2 regions of the Bacillus sp. C1 genome follow, and region 2 is predicted to be linked to the other one. Evidence: a T-box and tRNA genes for the amino acid it is inferred to sense, from the RefSeq annotation. Region 2 holds a T-box; the other holds one or more tRNA genes.
What was found. The T-box of region 2 lies ahead of ileS (isoleucine--tRNA ligase). A T-box ahead of a tRNA ligase gene usually reads a tRNA of that ligase, here a tRNA-Ile.
Positions count from the first base shown of each region.

Region 1: it has a tRNA-Ile gene. The T-box ahead of ileS (isoleucine--tRNA ligase) is inferred to sense a tRNA for this amino acid. The anticodon was not compared.

Region 1 covers NZ_JBTMZT010000001.1:375,539-378,926, reverse strand. Annotated here, with positions in the region: gene ACX5JI_RS01970 (MFS transporter) at 1-347, opposite strand, end outside; gene sodA (superoxide dismutase [Mn]) at 486-1,097, opposite strand; tRNA gene ACX5JI_RS01960 (tRNA-Ile) at 1,322-1,395, opposite strand; gene ACX5JI_RS01955 (DUF1189 domain-containing protein) at 1,733-2,500, shown strand; gene yqfZ (protein YqfZ) at 2,564-2,911, shown strand; gene ispG (flavodoxin-dependent (E)-4-hydroxy-3-methylbut-2-enyl-diphosphate synthase) at 3,076-3,388, shown strand, end outside.
Region 2 covers NZ_JBTMZT010000017.1:61,059-64,446, forward strand. Annotated here, with positions in the region: gene ileS (isoleucine--tRNA ligase) at 1-1,347, opposite strand, end outside; T-box leader at 1,401-1,640, opposite strand; partial or broken gene ACX5JI_RS24795 (tetratricopeptide repeat protein) at 1,752-1,925, opposite strand; gene ACX5JI_RS24800 (PadR family transcriptional regulator) at 2,231-2,797, shown strand; gene ACX5JI_RS24805 (MFS transporter) at 2,797-3,388, shown strand, end outside.

The DNA of each region.
Region 1 (3,388 bases), on a different contig from region 2:
ATTCCAAGAAGACTACCAAGTAATAAAATGTAATGTGAAGCATGCGTTCCTGCGAGTAAAACAACAATAAAAAAAGTCGCTAACGTTCCAACTCCCACTCGCAATAAAATCGCACGATCTATCCGCTTTGCCAATTTTCCTGCCAAAAGAAATGTTAATGGCTGCAATACAACACTTGCTAAATTATACAAACCGAGGTTCACATAGTTTTGCGTTTGTTTCCATAAATAAATGTTAACAAACGTGTTAGATAAAGAAATCGCAAGCGTATATAATCCCCCCATAACAAGCAACAATATTAAATCACGATTCACCTCGACATCGCCAATTACATGTTTCCACTTCATACATAACTCTCCTTTACTTCATGTTCTAGTCTTCCAAAGACAAACACAATTATGTAAAAGAAAGCATACAAAAAAAGCTAGGAGAATTATCCCCCTAGCTTCTTCTATATCGATTCACCTAAAACGGTTCAAGCGATATTATTTAGCTTCTTGGTAACGTTTTTCAGCTGCGTTCCAATCTACAACATTCCAGAATGCACCGATGTAGTCAGGACGACGATTTTGGTAATGTAAATAATAAGCATGCTCCCATACATCTAAACCAATAACTGGAGTTTTACCTTCTGTTAAAGGTGAATCTTGGTTTGGAGTGCTTGTTACTTCTAGCTCACCATTGTTTACTACTAACCAAGCCCAACCAGAACCGAAGCGAGTTGCACCAGCTTTTGCGAATTCTTCTTTGAATGCATCAAAGCTACCGAATTTCGCTTCAATCGCAGTTGCAAGTTCACCTACTGGTTGTCCACCACCGTTTGGAGATAAAATTGTCCAGAAGAAAGTGTGGTTCGCATGTCCGCCACCGTTGTTACGTACTGCAGTACGAATTGCCTCTGGTACTTCATTTAAGTTTGCAACTAATTCTTCAACGCTTTTATCAGCTAGTTCTGCATGACCTTCTAGTGCAGCGTTTAAGTTTGTAATATACGTGTTGTGATGTTTTGTATGATGGATGTTCATTGTTTCTTTATCGAAGTGAGGTTCTAAAGCATCATACGCATAAGGTAAATTTGGTAATTCATGTTTTGCCATTGTTACATTCCTCCCATTTTATGTATTGCCAAAATAGCTTGGCATACAACTTCATTCTACCCTAATTGCCATAGGGTGAAAACAAATTAAATCACATTGTCTTGCTATTATTAACGTAGCAAAATCCCCATTTCTTTTCAAACAAAATGCTCACATATTTCGTAAAAAAAGCTTCCTTCTGCAAGGAAGCTTCTTTTCTACATGATAAACATGCGAAATGGATATGGACCCTGTAGGACTCGAACCTACGACCGGACGGTTATGAGCCGTCTGCTCTAACCAGCTGAGCTAAGGGTCCAGAATTATGTATACAAATTAAATTGCACCACCAAACCTCCAGAGAACATTTAGAGGCAACTATAAATCATAAGATATATCAATTCAAAAATATAAGATAAATTTACCATACAAAAAAGAAAAGTGTCAATTGTATTTTTCTGTTCATATCCCGATTTCCACCTAACTTCTTTACATGAGCTGAACTTTGAGGCGGGAGTCTTACTGTCCGCAAATAGCGGGATAAAACTCTTCCTCTACATATAACGTAATACGCGATAGAACTTGTGATTCTCTAGATGCGTAAGTTACAATGATTTTATACATAAATCTACATATACCCCAAAGGAAGTGAGTCTATGTCCATATTTACTCAGCTAATAAAAAGTTTATACTCACCAAAAGACATGGCGCTTTTCCGTTTTCAAAAAATCGAAAAAACGATTCTGTATATTATGTTGCTCTGCCTCATTACCACTATTCCAAGAACGTTATGGTACGGAAGTGCATTTCAAGATGGTACTCGGATGGTAAATCAAGCACTTGAACAAGAAATTCCAGAATTTAAAATTGAAAACGGAGAGTTAAAAGCAAATATTGATAAGCCGATTGAAAAAGAAGATGGAAAGTCTATGTTTGTATTTGATCCAACTGCAACAAGCGCAGAAAAATATAATACAAAAACAGGTTTATTCATTCTCAAAGACAAAGTTATTTCTAAGGCAAACGGTCAAACACAAACATATTCCTATAACGACCTATTAGGTGCTTCTCTCGAGAAAAAGGATCTAAAAAGCTTCGTTTCCTTCTTCGATAGCATATCCCCAATATTAATGCTTGTTATCGGAACTTTCGTTTACTTATTCCAATTATTCATTACATTTTTAGGCGTTACACTACTTGCATTCATTGGCTCGGCCATGAGTGGTCAACGTAAATTATCTTACAAACAAGTATGGACGCTAACTGCTTATAGTTATACAATCCCAACTATCTTCTTTATGGTTATGAACTTACTCGAAGTACATGTTCCTGAATCTACACTTCTTTACATTGCAGTTACTTTAATCATTCTATACTTAGCAATTAAAGAAATACCAAAACCGAAAGAAAAACAAGAACTATAAAAAATGCCATTTTGGCATTTTTTTTTTGGACAAGCATATATTTCCTACAAAGGAGTGAGGAATATGAAGAGACTTGGTGCGCTCTTACTCGTGCTTGTTCTCGGTTACGTATTTTATTACGATATAAAAATTGGTACTTTACCAATGTTAAGTTCATACAAAAAAGCCACAGCTACTCAAACTGAAAAAAAAGAAAAAACCAGCACGAAAGAACAAAAAAAAGCTGACGCATCCTATAAAGTCATTGAAGTCAAAACAGGAGATACTGTTTTATCCATTACAGAGGCAATTAATAAGAACAAAATTCCTTCTATTGAAAAAGTCATCGATGATTTTAAACAGTTAAATAAAAATACAGCTGCAACAAAAATACAGATTGGAAATCCTTATAAATTCCCCTTATATCAATGAACCATCACTTAATCCTTGTCAATTACATGAAGGCGCTGATACAATAGTAAAAGTGAAACCGAGCATATAGGTTTCTATTGCTTCATATCACATATACTATATGTGATATGAAGGGAAAAATAAGAAACTTCTTTTATAAGGAGAGCGATCTATTCGTGAATGAAATGACTCATCGTACAAAAACACGTCCTGTTAAAGTCGGTAATTTAACAATTGGCGGTAATAATGAATTAATTATACAAAGTATGACAACAACAAAAACGCATGATGTAGAAGCAACTGTTGCTGAAATCAAACGTTTAGAAGAAGCGGGTTGTCAAATTGTCCGCGTTGCTGTCCCAGACGAACGTGCGGCAAACGCAATTGCTGATATAAAAAAACAAATCAATATTCCACTTGTTGCGGATATTCACTTTGATTATCGCCTTGCATTAAAAGCAATTGAAGGTGGCATTGATAAAGTACGTATCAATCCAG
Region 2 (3,388 bases):
GTAGCGTTTTCGGCTAATATTCCAATCCACCATATTCTCTAAAAACTTTCCAAATCGTCCATGTTTCATATGGTCTGGATACCATGTAACCTCGTCATTATTCTTTAAGAAAGTCTCCTTGATCTCAGTTGTTCGAATAAACCAACTTTCTCCAGCATAATATAGAAGTGGTGAATCACAGCGCCAACAATGCGGATAACTATGTTCATATTTCTCTTTATAATATAACAATCCTTCTCCAGCTAAATAACGAACAATATCAACGTCACATTCTTTCACAAACTTTCCTTGTAAAAACGGAACAGCTTCCGTATACTTACCTTGTTCATCTACAACATGAAGGAACGATAACCCTTCATTCTGCACCACTTTATAATCATCTTCTCCGTACGCTGGTGCGATATGAACAAGCCCAGTCCCGCTATCTCCCGTAACAAAATCTGCTGAAATAACACGATATCCATTCGTAACTTCGTCCATAGGAAATGGTGCCACATAAGAAGTACCTACCAATTCATCCCCTTTATGAACAGACAACACTTGATAGTTTTCTTGTAATACATCGTTTGCACGCTCTTTTGCAACAATATAAACACTTCCATCTTTCTCTGCTTTCACATATTCCATATCCGGATGTACAGCAAGCGCTACATTGGCAGGCAACGTCCACGGCGTTGTTGTCCACCCGAGAAAATATTCATTTTCACTATTCAACATTTTAAATTTCACAGTTGCACTTAAGTCTTTTACTGTTTTATAGCCTTGTGCCACTTCATGCGAACTAAGTGATGTTTGACAACTTGGACAATACGGCGAAACTCGATGCCCTTTATATAGCAGCCCTTTTTCATGAATCGTTCCAAGAATATGCCATACACTCTCAATATAAGGGTTTTCCAAAGTTACATACGGGTCATCCATATCCACCCAATACCCAATACTCTCAGTAAATTCACGCCACTGCTTCTCATACGTAAATACACTTTCCTTACATTTTTGAATAAATGGTTCAATCCCATATTCTTCAACCTCATGTTTACCGGAGATACCGAGTTGTTTTTCAACACCTAATTCTACCGGTAATCCATGTGTATCCCAGCCAGCTTTTCGAAGTACTTTATATCCTGTCATCGTTTTATATCTCGCTACTAAATCTTTAATCGTCCGTCCGAGCGCATGTCCTACATGCGGCAAACCATTTGCCGTTGGTGGCCCTTCATAAAAAACGAAAGATTGTGCGCCTTCACGATTTCGAATGGATTGTTCAAAGATATTCTGCTTATTCCACTGTTTACGAATTCGTGTTTCTCTTTCTACAGCTAATTCTTTTACATTTACCTTCTCCACTTACAATCACTCCTTTGAAATTTTGTAAAAGCACACAAAAAAACCGTCCCTATAGTAGGGACGGTTTTACCCGCGTTACCACCCTAATTCTATTAGCTTCTTACCTAATAGCACTTAGCAACGTACTAACATACGCGTTCTTTGTAACGGTAGACATCCGTCCGAGCTTACTCTATTCAGCCACGGCTCCTCGGAGATGATTTTCAAATAAAGTCTGTACACCGACTTTCAGCATGTCGCCGGCTCTCTGGGGAACAGTACGATATTTTACTCTTTCTCGTCTTCAGATTTGTATACTTTTATTACCAGTTATTTTATTCCATGAAACAGTTAATTGTCAATCAATTCAAAAATATATTTTCATTTTTGTTCTATTTTTCGAATTTTATACATTATGAAACGTTTACTGTTACTTTATTGTTTCCCATATTTCCATTTTCATAAAATATCGCGAAACGCTGTGCCGCCACACTATTTTTAACATTTAATTTTAAGGGAATTTCAAACAAATCGATTACAGTTGTAATAAGCGGAATTTCTTTCGCATGGTTTTTTATTCGATAAAAAGCTTTTGTAAATGCTTCTAGGTCCCATTTGTTACAAAGTACTTTTGCATGTATTTTGTTTCATTTAGTGAAATATATTTTAATTTTATTTAATAAAGCTTTTATCAACACTTATGAATCAGACTTTTACGAGATGTTCATGCCCCCTAACTCTCTTCTCCCTTACTGAATTTTAAGATAAAACCCACTCCCCTTGAATGGCAGAATAAAACAAACTATATCCTTTTATTGACAAAACAAATATTCCCACATATATTTTAAATAAATACTAAATATTTAGTATTCTATATTTTCTATTTGAACGGAGGAACATATATATGACACGATTAATGGTACTAGGTTTGCTCATACAATACGGTCCTATGTCTGGATATGAATTACAACAAGCTATGCAATCTGCACAAACTGACACTTGGGCAGGAGTCTTTCCCGCTTCCATTTACCACGCTTTAAAAAAAATGGACAAAGAAGGATTAGTAGCACTGGATGCTGTTGAAAAAACAGGAAATCGTTCCAAAGCAATTTACAGTATTACACCCGCTGGAAAAGATGAGTTCCATACACTCATCTTGCAGTCATTTCAACAATCTTCAGTCGCATTCCCAACTGAGTTATATACGGCACTTACTTTTTTTAATCCAAATACTGTTTCTCTTGAACATATTTCCTCCGCCTTACAAAATCAAAAAAATAAAATTCTAGAAATGTATGAAAATATGAAAACTGGACAATCTCTTAAAGAAAAAATGATAGACATTCCAGAGCATGTAAGCCTTATTTTTGAAAATATTTATGAACAGTGTGAAATGCAACTACGTTTCATTGAAAAGATGGAAAGCATGTTATCCCGATTAGAAGATAAAAAGAAAACGGAGGAAAAGTAATGGAAGCTAAATTAAAAATGTCTCGTGTACAAAAAGCTTCTTTATGGGTTGTAGCAATAGCTGTTTTTACGGATATGCTCATTTATGGAATGATTGTTCCAATCTTGCCTCAGTACGCAGAAACTCTAGGCGCTTCCCAAACAGAAATTGGTTTTTTATTCGGTAGTTACGCTATTACTCTACTTCTTACTACCCCTATTTTAGGAATCGTCTCTGATAAGTTTGGAAGGCGTCTCCCTATGATTCTAGGTTTATTTGGACTCGCAGCAGCAACTATATTATTCGGACTCGCAAATAGTTTTTGGTTGCTCGTGTTTGCAAGAATGCTACAAGGGATATCTGCAGCAGCGACGTGGACAGCTGGATTAGCACTTCTTGCAGATGTGTTCCCTCTGCAAGAACGCGGAAAAGCCATGGGTCTAGCTTTAGCTGGTCAAGCAGTTGGAATGCTCCTTGGTCCAACAATTGGCGGGGTACTTTATCAATGGGGTGGTTATCACCTTCCCTTTACTGTCGCAGCAGCTATCGCACTCATTGATGGTATATTACGAATAACATTACTTCGTGATGAGCCAAAATCCAACACAGACC